One region of the Pelosinus sp. UFO1 genome, then DNA from elsewhere that is predicted to be linked to it. Evidence: a T-box and tRNA genes for the amino acid it is inferred to sense, from the RefSeq annotation. Region 1 holds a T-box; the other holds one or more tRNA genes.
The links. The T-box of region 1 lies ahead of pheS (phenylalanine--tRNA ligase subunit alpha). A T-box ahead of a tRNA ligase gene usually reads a tRNA of that ligase, here a tRNA-Phe.

Region 1 (7,376 bases):
TACCTATGTAGGGGAAGATGGGCAAAAACATCGTCCTGTTATGATCCATCGTGTAGCGTTTGGTAGTATGGAAAGATTTATCGGAATTTTAATCGAACATTATGCCGGCGCCTTTCCGACTTGGTTATCACCTGTACAGGTTAAAATTTTACCGATTACTGACCGCCAAGCAGAATATGCTCGAGAGTTAGCAGCTACTATGTTTGAACAAGAAATACGTGTAGAAGTAGATGAGCGTAGTGAAAAAATTGGTTACAAGATTCGTGAAGCACAGTTAGAAAAAGTTCCTTATATCTTAGTTGTTGGCGACAAAGAAGTGGAATCAAATAGCGTTGCTGTGCGTAAACGTGGTCAAGGTGATATTGGTGCACAAAATGCTACTGAATTTATTTCCACTCTGTTAAAAGAAATAAAAGAAAAACAATAAGTTCATTTTTAGTGCTTGACATTAAAACTATCTAATGCTAATATAATTAAGTACTCAAGATATTGAGTTAAGCAGAAGCCATCCGCTTCTCACCTTACAACGCATAGGCAGTTAGTGAGGTTATGACAGCATATTTGTTTTATTATGCTTTTGTTGCGGGTGGTATTTATACCATCCGTTTTATTTATATGTAGCCAAATTTATCAGGGGGTGAGCGACAATTAGCAAAGACACATTAAGAATTAACGAGGAAATCAGGGCTAGGGAAGTTCGTTTGACTAGTGCGACTAATGAACCATTAGGAATTGTCCAACTAAGGGATGCGTTGCAGATGGCAGCGGAACAACATCTTGATCTAGTGGAAGTAGCGCCAACAGCTAAACCACCAGTATGTCGTATTATGGACTTTGGTAAGTTCAAATATGAGCAACAAAAACGCGACAAAGAAACTAAGAAAAAACAAAAAGTTGTAACTGTCAAAGAAGTTAAACTACGTCCAAACATTGAGGATCATGACTTTGATGTTAAATTTAAAAACGCTCAACGCTTTCTTGAAGATGGTGACAAAGTTAAAGTAACCATCATGTTCCGTGGACGGGAATTATCCCATCCCGAACTAGGGAAGAAAGTTTTGGATAAAATGGCCAGCCAAATTAAAGATCTTGCCAATATTGAGCGCGCGGCTCGGCTTGAAGGAAAAAATATGATAATGATTCTGGCGCCTAAGCCACAGAATTAAGAAGGGAGACCAATTATGCCAAAAATGAAAACACGTAGAGCTGCTGCTAAACGCTTTAAAATTACTGGTAGTGGTGAGTTCAAACGTTCTAAAGCTTTTAAACGTCACATCCTTGAGAAAAAAGGTCCAGCTCGTAAACGCAATTTGCGTAAAGCTGGTTTGGTTAGTAAAGCTGACCACGAACGCGTAACGAAAATGCTTCCTTACGCCTAAAATTGACATATATTAAATAGGGGGTACAGCACATGCCAAGAGTTAAAAAAGGCGTGACAGCACATAAACGTCATAAAAAAATTCTAAAGTTAGCTAAAGGTTATAGAGGTTCTAAGAGCAAACTGTTTAAAAAAGCAAATGAAACAGTAATGAAAGCTCTTTATTATGCTCGTCGTGATCGTCGCGCGAAAAAAGGCGAATTCCGTAGATTGTGGATTTCTCGTATTAATGCTGCAGCTCGTTTAAATGGTCTTTCTTACAGCAAATTGATTAGTGGTTTAAATAAAGCTGGTGTAGAAGTAAACCGTAAAATGATGGCTGATTTTGCAGTAAACGATATGTCTGCTTTTGCTAAGCTTGTTGAAATTGCTAAAGAGCAAGTTAAATAGAAAAAAATCCTAGACTTTGGGTCTAGGATTTTTTTTATGCATTATAGCCTTAAAATATTATTTTAAATATTCTTAATATTGCAGGTTTTTAACGATGCATCGCGAATAAAATAAATTAACTTAAAGTAAAATTTAACCGTTGAGGAGGGATTTTATTTTGGCATTGGTAACAATGAATGATTTGCTTCAAGATGCACGTAATCGGAAATATGCAGTTGGCGGTTTTAATGTATTTAATCTGGAGACACTATGTGCTGTTGTGGAAGTTGCGGAAGAATTGAAGACTCCCTTGGTGCTCGGCATAACAGAACGATTTTTTAAGTTTGTTGATGTAGATACCTTAAGTGCGGCTATGGTACGTGCTGCACAAAAATCATCTGTCCCAATCGCACTTCACTTAGACCATGGTTATACCTATGAAGGAATTATTAAAGCAATACGCTGGGGTTTTACGTCTGTGATGTTTGATGGATCATCCTTGTCTGTTGTTGAAAATTTAAAACGTACAAAAGAAGTTACACGTATAGCCCATTCCCTCGGCGTATCTGTTGAAGGTGAATTGGGCTATGTTGGTTGTTGTGAACATGCTGAAGATATTAACGAAGACAATATTGTTACATGTGATGTAGCGGCAAATTTTGTGGATAAAACTAATATTGATGCTTTGGCTGTTTCGGTAGGTAATCATCATGGAGCATACCGAGGTACTACAAATTTGAATATTGCTAGATTAAGTCAATTAAATTCCGTAATTAATGTTCCCTTAGTTATGCATGGAGGCTCTAGGCTTAGTAGTGATGATTATTTAAACTCTATAAAATATGGAATAACTAAAATTAACATTCCTACAGATACATCTATGGCGGCAAGTGAAAAACTTAGAACAGAACTGTTAGAAAATCCAGGAGCTAATTACATCTCTTTAATGTCTGCGGTTAAAAAAGGAGTTAAAAATTCAGTTCGTAAATATATGTTGCATTTCAATTGTATTTCCAAAGCAATATAGCTTATACTATAATATAAAAAAACCTACCTTATAGAAAAAATAGGTAGGTTTTTTCTATGAGTAATGCTACAATGATAAGATATGCAAAGTTCAAATATGGGGGTAGCTCATAATTTAGTTTCTAGTAATATAATGGATTGCATAGAACTTTCTCCTAGTTTAGGTATTGTGGAAGTTAGTATACCTAGGGCGCCTATAGGAAAAACTCTAGCTGAAACGAATTTAAGGGCAAAATTTGAAATTAATGTTGTAGCAATTAAAAGAGGCGAAGCTTTAATTATTCCACCACTGCCAAGTGAAAAATTTAAAGAGGACGATGTTTTAGTAGTTGTTGGTGGTATTAAAGGAATACAACGTTTGGAGGATCTTTCTTGAGTGAAATAGTTACAAGTGGACAGAATAAATATATTAAAATGGCAACATCATTAAAACAAAAAAAATATCGTGATGAATTAGGACTATTTATAGTAGAAGGGATTCGTTTAGTAGAAGAGGCTGCCAAGTCCAGTTGGTTAGTTGAGACATGTATTTACACGAGTGAAGCGCAAGAAGAACCCCGCGTTCAAAAAATACTAGAACAGTTGCAAACAAAAGAATGCCGAACAATTGAAGTTTTAAAAACAGTTTATGATAAAGCGTCTGAAACTAAAGAACCACAGGGGCTTATGGCTATTGTTAAAAAGTCTGCACATCAGCTGGTGGATATGCTAGGAAAAGTTGAAAATCCTCTTTTGGTAGTGCTTGATGAGGTGCAGGATCCGGGAAATGTGGGTACGATAATTCGTACAGCTGCTGCTGCTGGTTGTACTGGAGTTATCTTGACAAAAGGTTGTGCAGATGTATTTGCAGGTAAAGTAGTGAGAGCTAGCATGGGTTCCTTATTTAATATACCTATAGTTGAGGGTGTCACTCAAAGTGAAATTATATCGTATTTAGCGCAATATAAGATAGATATTCTGGCAACTTCTTTAGAGGCTTCTCGTATTTATTTTCAGGCAAACTTAAAAAAACCAGTAGCTATTGTATTTGGTAATGAAGGAAATGGTGTTAGTAACCATTTCCTACAAGAATCTAAAGAAAGGATCCATATCCCCTTGGTTGGAAATGTGGAATCATTAAATGTTGCCGCATCGGCAGCAGTTATTTTATATGAAGCAGTGCGTCAACGCCAATGATAACCCTATATTGTAATTACTGGGATAGTATGCTATAATTCCTTTGATAATAGAGTTTTCCTACTATCTCGAATTTGATAGTAGATTAAGCGTAAAATTGAATATGTATAGTAGCTTTTGCTGCTGTACTTGCTTAAGTGCAATGATAGAGAGAGTATGTTAGCTCTAATTGATACAGGGAGGATACTGTCATAGATTGAGAACAGTCCCAAATCGCTAACAGAAATTCACTCTGGAGTATCTGTGCTGAAGGGGTAACTTGTGTAAGCCAGACGTTATTTTCTGCGTTAAAGAAGCTGAGTACTAAATTAGGGTGGTACCGCGGGAGTAAGACTTTCGCCCCTTAGAGGGGTGAGGTCTTTTTATTTTTTCCAAATTATGTTTTAGGAGGTATATATGGAACAAGAATTACAATCTTTAAAGCAACAAGCTTTAGAAGAATTATCACAAGTTGATAATCTGGACACGTTAAACGAGTTAAGGGTTAAATATTTAGGGAAAAAAGGTAGTTTGACAAGCGCTTTAAAGGGGATGGGAGCATTAAGTGCGGAAGAACGCCCGAGAATTGGACAAATTGTAAATGATATTAGAGTGGAATTAGAAAATATAATTCAGGATAAAAGTGAAAACTTTAAGCAAGCTGAATTGACAAGAAAATTAGCATCTGAGAAGATTGATGTTACTTTGCCTGGTCGTAAGGTCAATGTAGGGCATAAACACCCTCTAACTGTGACTTTAGAGCGTATTAAAGATATCTTTATGCGAATGGGATTTGCTATAGCAGAAGGACCAGAAGTTGAACAAGATTACTATAATTTTGAAGCACTTAATCTACCTAAAGACCATCCAGCTAGGGATATGCAGGATTCCTTTTATATAACGGAAGAATTTTTAATGCGTACCCATACTTCACCGGTGCAAGTTCGTACCATGCAGGCAGCTGAACCTAATCAGCCTATTCGTATTATTGCACCTGGAAAGGTGTATCGCCGAGATTATGATGCAACCCATTCTCCTATGTTTCATCAAGTAGAAGGCTTAGTAATTGATAAAAATATTAGCTTCGCTGATTTAAAAGGAACATTGGAATTGTTTATTCACGAAATTTTTGGTAAGGATGTTGGCGTACGTTTTCGTCCAAGTTTCTTTCCTTTTACCGAACCCAGTGCAGAAGTTGATATTTCTTGTGTAATGTGCAATGGCAACGGATGCAGGGTTTGCTCAGGTACAGGGTGGCTTGAAATACTAGGTGCAGGAATGGTACATCCTCGTGTACTGGAAATGAGCAACTTTGACCCAGAGAAAGTAAGCGGCTTTGCTTTTGGCATGGGGGTAGAGCGAATAGCCATGTTGTTATATGGAATAGATGATTTACGATTATTTTATGAAAATGATTTGAGATTCTTAAGACAATTCTAGAAACAGATAAGTGAAGGGAGATAGGTATGCAAGCATCAATCAAGTGGCTTAAAGAATATGTTGAGTTTAAAGAAACACCAGAAGTATTAGCGGATATGTTAACGATGGCTGGTATTCCAGTAGAAGGGATCACTTATTTAGGAAAAGATATTGAAAATATTGTAACGGGAAAAATTATTGAAATAGAGAAACATCCAAATGCGAATAAGCTATCTATTTGTAAACTGGACGTAGAAAAGGAAATTTTAATTATTGTTACTGGGGCGACGAATGTTTCAGTCGGAAATGTTGTTCCTGTAGCATTAGTGGGTGCTAAATTACCCACAGGATTAGAAATAAAAGCTAGTGAATTACGTGGTGTAATGTCTTATGGTATGTTATGTTCCACAACAGAACTTAATATTGATAGTAAATTATTATCACCCAAGGAAAAAGAAGGAATTTATATCTTGCCCGATGATACCTTAATTGGTATTGATATCCGAGAAGCTTTAGGAATGGATGATGTAGTTTTAGAGTTTGAGTTAACAGCTAATCGCGCTGATTGTTTCAGTTTGATTGGCTTAGCGCGAGAAATTGCTGTGCTCACAGGTGGAACGTTGAAGAAACCAATGATTCATTTGCATGAAAAGGCTGAAGAGAAGGCTGTGAATCTAGTTAAGGTTGCAATAGACGAACCTTCTTTATGTTCCCGTTTTGCAGTGCGGGTTTTACAAGATGTAAAAGTTGGAGCATCACCAAAATGGTTAAAGCAGCGACTACAGGCTGTAGGAATGAGGTCAATTAATAACGTAGTGGATGTAACAAACTATGTTATGTTAGAAATGGGCCAGCCAATGCATGCCTATGATTATAATTTACTGTCAAAACATAGCTTAACCGTACGTAAAGCGCAAACAGGAGAAAAAATTACGACTCTTGATGGAGTTAAACGAGAGCTTACTTCGGACATGCTGGTTATTGCCGATCAAGTACAAGCGGTTGGTATTGCAGGGGTAATGGGTGGTCTAGCTACTGAAGTTACCGATAATACACAAAATGTAGTATTAGAAGCTGCTTCTTTTAATGGAGTAAGCATTCGTCGTACATCAAGAGCCCTTGGTCTACGTTCCGAGGCATCCGGAAGATTTGAAAGAGGCGTTGATACAGTTAATAGTATTCGGGCCTTAGACCGGGCTGCAAAATTATTGGAAGATATGGGAGCCTGTAAGGTATGCCCAGATATTGTAGATAGTTATCCTAATATGCTTTTACCAAGACAAGTTAGCTTTATTCCTCAAAAAGTAAATGCTTATTTGGGAACTGCTATTGATAAGGCTGTTATGTTAGATATATTACGCCGTTTAGAGTTTGCCATCGATACAAATTCTGAAGGTGAAAATATAATTGTAAACGTACCTACATGGCGTGGGGATGTCCAATATCAGCCAGATATATGTGAAGAAATTGCCCGAATTTATGGTTATAATAAAATCCCAACGACTACCCCTGGCGGCAATATACTGCGTGGCGGACAAGAATACGCTCAGTCTATTGTGGATTCCATTAAAACTACTTTAACTGGAGCTGGATTGGATGAAATTATCTCATTGAGTTTTACCCATCCACAAGTGTTACATAAATTAAATATAGTAGAAAATGATTTGTTACATCAAGCGATTAATGTACTTAACCCTATTACAGATGACTTTCCAATACTGAGGACTACTTTACTTGGTGGTGTATTGGAAACGATTGCTCGTAATCTTGCAAGGAAAAATGATGATATAAGAATCTACGAACTCGGAGCTGTGTATTTACCTGAAAAATTACCATTAGATTCTTTACCTAAAGAGCCTTTAATGTTATGTGGTGCATTAGTTGGTAAACGTAATGAACTTTCCTGGAACCAAGGAAAGGATAGTGTGGATTTTTATGACGCGAAAGGGACTGTAGAGGTATTATTATCCAGCTTAGGAATTCAGGATTATGATGTTGCTGCTGGTGAACATATGTCATTACATCCTGG
Region 2 (7,376 bases), 2.3 Mb from region 1:
ACATACAGGTGAAATTCTTGTTGCGCCCCATACCGATCCTGGTTGGACCCCTTTATTTCAGTCTGCAATTGCAATTGTCACTGAGGTGGGAGGCTTAATGACTCATGGGGCAGTCGTTGCTCGCGAATATGGCATTCCTGCAGTAGTGGGGGTGGATGATGCAACGACGTTAATTAAAGATGGAGATAAGATAAGGGTAGACGGTGATCAAGGATTCGTGGAGATTTTAGAGCGAAGCGGTAAGACCATCGTAAATCAAGAGTTGAAGAATTAAAGACTTGCCAGAAACCAAGTCTAAGATTCTTTGGCTGCAAGTGGGATTCAATCATAATCCGTAGACCGAGTATCGATTTTCCCCAAAAACCCGAACAATGAAAGGGCAAAACGAGAAAACATTCGACAAAGTCATTGACACGATACCTACCAAGTGCTATGATATGTAAGGGAAAAAATCTAGATTTCAAATTCTAAATGTCCGCTATGATTATTATGAGTGAATTTCCTGATCTAGGGTAAAATAAAAAGGCATTTAATTTATAAACAACTTATCAACAAAGTTATCCACAGTTTGTTGATAACTAATGTAGATAGATTATACATAAATAGTACCTACTATGATTTGAAGGAGAGAATGTAAGATGATTACTCGTTATACCTATCCTGAAATGGGACGTATTTGGACTGAAGAGAATGAATTTCAAACCATTTTAAAGGTTGAAATCCATGCAGCTGAGATTATGGGAGAATTGGGGCAAATTCCAGCAGAAGCCGTGCCAGTAATCCGTGAGAAAGCTAAATTTTCAATGAAGCGTTTAAGAGAAATTGAAGAAGAAACACATCATGACATATTAGCATTTTTGCAAGCTGTTGCTGAAAACGTTGGTGATGAAGCCAAATATATTCATAAAGGGTTAACCTCTACAGACGTAAAAGATACAGCACTAGGATCTATGATGAAAGAAGCATCTGACATTATACTCGCAGATTTAGAGGCTTTTCGCCAAGTCTTACGCCGCCGGGCAGCAGAACATAAAAATACGGTTATGATTGGCCGTACTCATGGTATTCATGCGGAACCCATTACATTAGGGCTTAAATTTGCATTGTGGTTAGATGAGACGGAACGCAATATTGAACGCATGAAACGCGCTAAAGAAACCGTTTCTGTAGGTAAAGTATCAGGAGCAGTAGGTACATATGCGAATATCGATCCTGCTGTAGAAGCTTACATCTGTGATAAAATGGGTATTAAACCTGCGAAATTGGCAACTCAAGTTATTCAAAGAGATCGTCATGCTGAGTTAATGACTACCTTAGCAGTAATTGCCAGCTCCTTAGATAAATTTGCGACCGAGGTTCGTAACTTACAACGGACAGATATACGAGAAGTAGAAGAGTATTTTCACCCGGGCCAAAAGGGATCCTCGGCGATGCCTCATAAACGCAATCCAATTACTTGTGAACGCGTAGCTGGCCTAGCACGGGTAGTACGAGGGAATGCAGTCGCTGCTTTAGAGAATGTATCCTTATGGCACGAAAGAGATATTACTCATTCCTCAGTAGAACGTGTGATTTTGCCTGATAGTTTTGCATTAGTAGATTATATGTTGAAAAAGTTTACAAACATTGTCGACAAATTATTAGTGTATCCAGAAACTATGCAAGCAAATATTGAAAAAACGGGCGGGCTTATTTTCAGCCAGCGTATTTTATTGGCGTTAGTAAGTAAAGGCGTAGTAAGAGAAGAGGCTTACCGTTGGGTACAACGCAATGCCATGGCCAAATGGATGGAAGGCGCCGACTTTAAAACGAATATTACCAAGGATGAAGACGTTAAGAAATATTTATCACCAGAAGAAATTGATGCTTGTTTTGAGTACTCCTATTATCTTCGCCATATTGACACCATCATGGCTAGATTTGGTTTGTAGATAATAATGTTTATAGAAAATAGGGCCAAGAATTCAGGTACATTAAACAAGAGTTGAATTCTTGACAAAATTACTTTAATAAGATGGGAAGGGTGATTTTTTATGCCAGCAGTAGTAGTTATGGGAACCCAGTGGGGCGACGAAGGCAAAGGTAAGATTGTAGATTATTTAGCTGAGAAAGCAGATGTTGTTGCTCGTTATCAAGGGGGAAATAATGCAGGTCATACTGTAGTTGTAGAGGGAAAAGAATTTAAACTGCATTTATTGCCTTCAGGTATTTTATATAAAGGGAAAACTTGTGTTGTTGGTAATGGCGTGGTTATTGATCCAGAAGTTATGCTCAGAGAAATTAAAGGCATGCAGGAGAAAGGGATCGATACTTCAGGACTTAAAGTTTCTAATCGTGCTCATGTGATTATGCCTTATCACCGCTTATTAGATGAAGCAGAAGAAACGTATCGTGGAGATCATAAAATTGGCACGACGAAACGCGGCATAGGTCCATGTTATATGGATAAAAACTCGCGCTGTGGTATTCGTGTAGTTGATTTGTTAGATGAAGAAGAATTCTCGGAAAAATTAAAACGTAATTTAGAAGCCAAAAATCATTTACTAAAAGCAGTATATGGTGTAGAAGGTTTTGATTATGAGACTGTAAGAAAAGAATATTTAGGTTATGCAGAAGAATTACGCTCTTACGTATGTGATACATCTGCAACGCTTAATAAAGCAATAAAAAATGGCGAAAAGATATTATTTGAAGGTGCGCAAGCAACTATGCTGGACCTTGACCATGGAACCTATCCGTATGTTACTTCTTCTCATCCGATTGCTGGTGGAGTATGTGTAGGGGCTGGAATTGGACCTACGAAAATCAATACAGTGGTTGGGGTAGTAAAGGCGTATACAACCCGCGTAGGAGAGGGCCCATTCCCTACAGAATTATTTGATGAAGTGGGTGACCACATTCGTGAAAAAGGCCATGAATATGGTACTACAACAGGCCGTCCTCGTCGCTGTGGTTGGTTAGATGCCTGCGTAGTAGGTTATGCGGGACGTCTAAGCGGCATTGACTATATGGCAATTACTCGTTTGGATATTTTGGATGAATTGGCAACATTAAAAATATGCGTTGGTTATAAATATAAAGGTGCGGTAATGGATGAGTTTCCTGCTAGCCTAAAGGTATTAGCTGAAGTTGAAGCAGTTTATGAAGAACTTCCCGGCTGGCAAAGTGATACAACTAATATTCGTAATTATAAAGACTTGCCATTAAACGCACGTCGTTATTTAGAACGTTTGAGCGAAGTAGCAGACATTAAGCTTGGCATTGTCTCCGTAGGACCTGGAAGAGAACAAACCATCATAATGCATGAAATTTTTGAATAGAAATCAAATATAGTATCGATAGGTAGGTGATAAAAATGCCGGATTTGTTGTTAAAAGAAATTGTTGATTATTTTTGTCTTACCGCGGTGGAGAAGGACTGCGTTCTTGATGGCCCTGTTAAAGTGCCTGATATTAATCGCCCAGGACTTGTTTTGGCTGGATATTTACAGTATTTCGATGAGCAGCGTATTCAAGTAATCGGCACAACAGAAACAGCATTTTTAGACACCTTACCTATAAATGTAGCAGATGAGCGGTGGCATGCATTTATTCAGTTACATTTTCCTTGTTTAATTATAACCCGCAATATAGAATTACCCGGAGCATGGCTGCAATCGGCGGCAAATCGTCAATTACCAGTTTTTCGGACTCACCTGCCAACAACACGTTTCATAGCGCTGTTAACGAATTACCTAGAACGCAGACTTGCGCCAAGTGCTACCATTCATGCAGTGTTGGTGGATGTGCATGGGGTAGGTACTTTGATTATTGGTGAAAGTGGCATTGGTAAAAGTGAAACAGCATTGGACCTTATCAAACGTGGTCACCGTTTAGTAGCAGATGACGCTGTAGATGTAATTCGCAGCGGTGAAGATGTACTCACTGGTAGTGCGCCCGAAATATTGCGTCATATTATGGAAGTTAGAGGACTTGGAATTTTAAATGTAAAAGCATTATTTGGTATCGGTGCAGTAAGACCAAGCCAAAAGATAAACTTAGTCATTCGTCTAGAAGAATGGCAACAAGGTAAAGCCTATGATCGGTTAGGTCTTGAAGAAGAACATTATGAGATTCTAGGCGTCGGATTACCATGTAAGACAATTCCAGTGCGCCCAGGGCGAAACTTATCCAATATTATTGAAGTAGCTGCGATGAATTATCGTCTAAATAAATTGGGATATCATGCTGCCGAAGATTTTATTGAGAAGCAGAGGAAATTTTGCCTATCTGATGATCAATAATTAAAAAACTAAACAAAGTTTCTATGCTTTTCTTATTGCAAACTAATTTATTATAAAATCCATTAAAAACCAACAATAAACTAGTTGACAATAAGAAAGGATTGCTATATAATCATATCTTGTGAGAGCGACGTGGTTCACTAGCTCAGTTGGTAGAGCACCTGACTTTTAATCAGGGTGTCCCGCGTTCGAGCCGCGGGTGAGCCACCATTTTTACGGCCCGTTGGTCAAGCGGTCAAGACACCGCCCTTTCACGGCGATAACGGGGGTTCGATTCCCCCACGGGTCACCAAATACGGGCGATTAGCTCAGCTGGGAGAGCGCCTGCCTTACAAGCAGGATGTCGGCAGTTCGATCCTGTCATCGCCCACCATTTAGTTCTTACAATTAATATGGCCCAGTAGTTTAGCGGTTAGAATGCCGCCCTGTCACGGCGGAGGTCGTCGGTTCAAATCCGATCTGGGTCGCCATTACTTGCCGCGATAGCTCAGTCGGTAGAGCAGAGGACTGAAAATCCTCGTGTCGACAGTTCGATTCTGTCTTGCGGCACCATTTTTTGGTTCACTAGCTCAGTTGGTAGAGCACCTGACTTTTAATCAGGGTGTCCCGCGTTCGAGCCGCGGGTGAGCCACCATTTTACGGCCCGTTGGTCAAGCGGTCAAGACACCGCCCTTTCACGGCGATAACGGGGGTTCGATTCCCCCACGGGTCACCAAAATATGGGCGATTAGCTCAGCTGGGAGAGCGCCTGCCTTACAAGCAGGATGTCGGCAGTTCGATCCTGTCATCGCCCACCATATTTGTAACATGAACCTCATGCGTTTAGCATGAGGTTTTTTAGTATATAAAGTGATATTTTGTCTAAAAAGGGAAATGTTTGAAGGAATATAAAGATAAGACATAGAATGTACTAATAAAATGGAAAATAATGAGTTTTCCGATTTTTTTATAAAGGTGGAGGTTGTTATGAATAGAAAACGAATGCCGATTGTAATGCAACTTACGGGTATGTTTATTTTGGTCATTATTCTATTAGTATCTATCTTAAGCTTTACTGTGTTTAAATTGAGAGATAGTGGACAAGTAACTGAAGCAATAGTAAAGCATACCGTCACAAGAGGAAATCTTGTTAAAGCCGGGCAATTAGAATTTACCGGAGCTCTTTTAGATATGCGAGGGTATTTATTTTATCCGGATGGTGCGGCCTATGAACAGGGATATCGAGATAAAATAAAAAAGAGTAGTGAACTGGCGAAAAAGTATGATAGCATGTCTACAATGGGAGATACAAAAGTCGAAGGGGAAAAACTAGCAAAATTAGTTGATGATTATGTAGTGCTTGGCGACAAAGTCATTGCGGCTAAAAAATCGAAAGATCCTAATTTAACTAACCTTACAACACAGGGACGGCAATTGGTAAAAGAGATTGAAGATCAATTTGCTAAAGTTGATCAACTGCAGCAAAAATACCTAGATGATAGGAGTTCCTCATTACTTGCTGCGACAAGTCAAGATGGAATTATTGCCTTGGTGATCAGCAGCATAGTTTCTTTATTGGTGATTGTACTAGCCGTATGGTATAGTCGAAATTTGGCAAAACGCCTCAGAAACATTAGCGCTGAATTAGCTGAGGTTGGGAACCTTAATCTAACAGGAAAAGATGTATATCCCACTCGAAACGACGAAATTGGTGATATGGGTCTCATCATTATTGAAATGAAAAAATCCCTTAAAGGTTTCGTCTCTCAGATTGTTGGCAGTAGTCAAGTTTTAACCTCGACAAGTGGACAACTTAGTGACTCTGTTAGCGAACAATTAAGGGCGGTAGAGACAGTCGCAGAAAGCGTAACAAATATTGCAGCAGGGGCATCTCAAAATGCAGATAACATTAGTAATATTTCTGCAACGATGGAGGAAATATCCGCAAGCTCTGAAGAAATCAATGCGAGTACGTCTGAAGTCAGTACCAGCGCTCAAAATGCAGTAAACGAGGCTGCCAAGGGCATGGAAATGCTGACACAGGTAGTTGCCCAGAATGAATCAATTAACCAATCTATGAGTGAAATTACAATTGTTACAACGAAATTGGATCAAGGTTCTGCAAAAATAAAAGGCATTGTTGATTTGATTAATAGTATTGCCGCGCAAACAAATCTTCTAGCACTAAATGCAGCTATAGAAGCAGCGCGTGCTGGTGAAGCAGGTCGTGGTTTTGCAGTGGTAGCTGAAGAAGTTCGTAAGTTGGCTGAACAGAGTGCTGGCGCAACTGATGAAATTGCTAAAATTATACATAACATGGGTAACGAAATAAACTTTGCTGTCACTACAGTCGAAAAAGCCAACAAAGAGGTAGAAAAAGGGCAAAACTCTACCATTACAACACAGAACGGCTTCCATGTAATTATTGAGAAAATGGAAGCAGTAAAAGAAGGGATTACTCATATTGCTGCAGCTGTAAATGAGACTTCCCAGGGAATTCAAACAGTAGTAAGCAGCGTGGAGAATATTAGTGTGGTTGCTAATGAGACCTCATCAAGCTCTGAGGCTGTAGCTGCATCAGCAGAAGAGCAAACAGCTGGCATGCATGAAATTGATACCAACGCAGCAAGGTTAGCTCAATTGGCAACTCAAATGATGGATATTGTAAAGAAATTTAGAGTGTAGAAATATATTCAAACTTGAATAGCACAAACGTAGAAACTCCGCCAATCTTTGGCGGAGTTTCTACGTTTATAGTAAAGTATACTTCAATAATGTCGAAATAAGAAGGAATTTGCAAGATAAAAGTAGAAAGTTCCTTATAATGAAAAAAGTAGAAATATTACATATTTTCTAAAAAAATAGGAGGTAATAAGATGGAAAAAAGGCGCTTTCCAATTAGGGTACAACTAGCGGGTATGTTCGCCGTTGTGGCGGCATTATTACTGCTTGTACTGGGTTATACATTATATGAATTTAGACAAGCAGGTAATGAGGCAGAAATCATTGTGACTCAGACATCAGTAAGATTAGTTACAGTAAAAAATGCGCACACTGAATTTACTCGAGCCCTTCTTGATATGCGGGGATATTTATTTTATTCCGATGGTGCTGC

Region 2: it has a tRNA-Phe gene. The T-box ahead of pheS (phenylalanine--tRNA ligase subunit alpha) is inferred to sense a tRNA for this amino acid. The anticodon was not compared.

The regions. Positions count from the first base shown of each region.
Region 1 is NZ_CP008852.1:2,051,648-2,059,023, forward strand. It holds gene thrS (threonine--tRNA ligase) at 1-427, shown strand, start outside; ribosomal protein L20 leader region at 491-620, shown strand; gene infC (translation initiation factor IF-3) at 648-1,166, shown strand; gene rpmI (50S ribosomal protein L35) at 1,182-1,379, shown strand; gene rplT (50S ribosomal protein L20) at 1,412-1,768, shown strand; gene UFO1_RS09435 (class II fructose-bisphosphate aldolase) at 1,926-2,774, shown strand; gene UFO1_RS09440 (cation:proton antiporter regulatory subunit) at 2,856-3,149, shown strand; gene UFO1_RS09445 (RNA methyltransferase) at 3,146-3,949, shown strand; T-box leader at 4,083-4,296, shown strand; gene pheS (phenylalanine--tRNA ligase subunit alpha) at 4,346-5,368, shown strand; gene pheT (phenylalanine--tRNA ligase subunit beta) at 5,395-7,376, shown strand, end outside.
Region 2 is NZ_CP008852.1:4,818,082-4,825,457, forward strand. It holds gene UFO1_RS22560 (phosphoenolpyruvate synthase) at 1-274, shown strand, start outside; gene purB (adenylosuccinate lyase) at 639-1,931, shown strand; gene UFO1_RS22570 (adenylosuccinate synthase) at 2,034-3,320, shown strand; gene hprK (HPr(Ser) kinase/phosphatase) at 3,356-4,282, shown strand; tRNA gene UFO1_RS22580 (tRNA-Lys) at 4,417-4,492, shown strand; tRNA gene UFO1_RS22585 (tRNA-Glu) at 4,500-4,574, shown strand; tRNA gene UFO1_RS22590 (tRNA-Val) at 4,580-4,655, shown strand; tRNA gene UFO1_RS22595 (tRNA-Asp) at 4,677-4,752, shown strand; tRNA gene UFO1_RS22600 (tRNA-Phe) at 4,759-4,834, shown strand; tRNA gene UFO1_RS22605 (tRNA-Lys) at 4,841-4,916, shown strand; tRNA gene UFO1_RS22610 (tRNA-Glu) at 4,923-4,997, shown strand; tRNA gene UFO1_RS22615 (tRNA-Val) at 5,004-5,079, shown strand; gene UFO1_RS22620 (methyl-accepting chemotaxis protein) at 5,249-6,946, shown strand; gene UFO1_RS22625 (methyl-accepting chemotaxis protein) at 7,138-7,376, shown strand, end outside.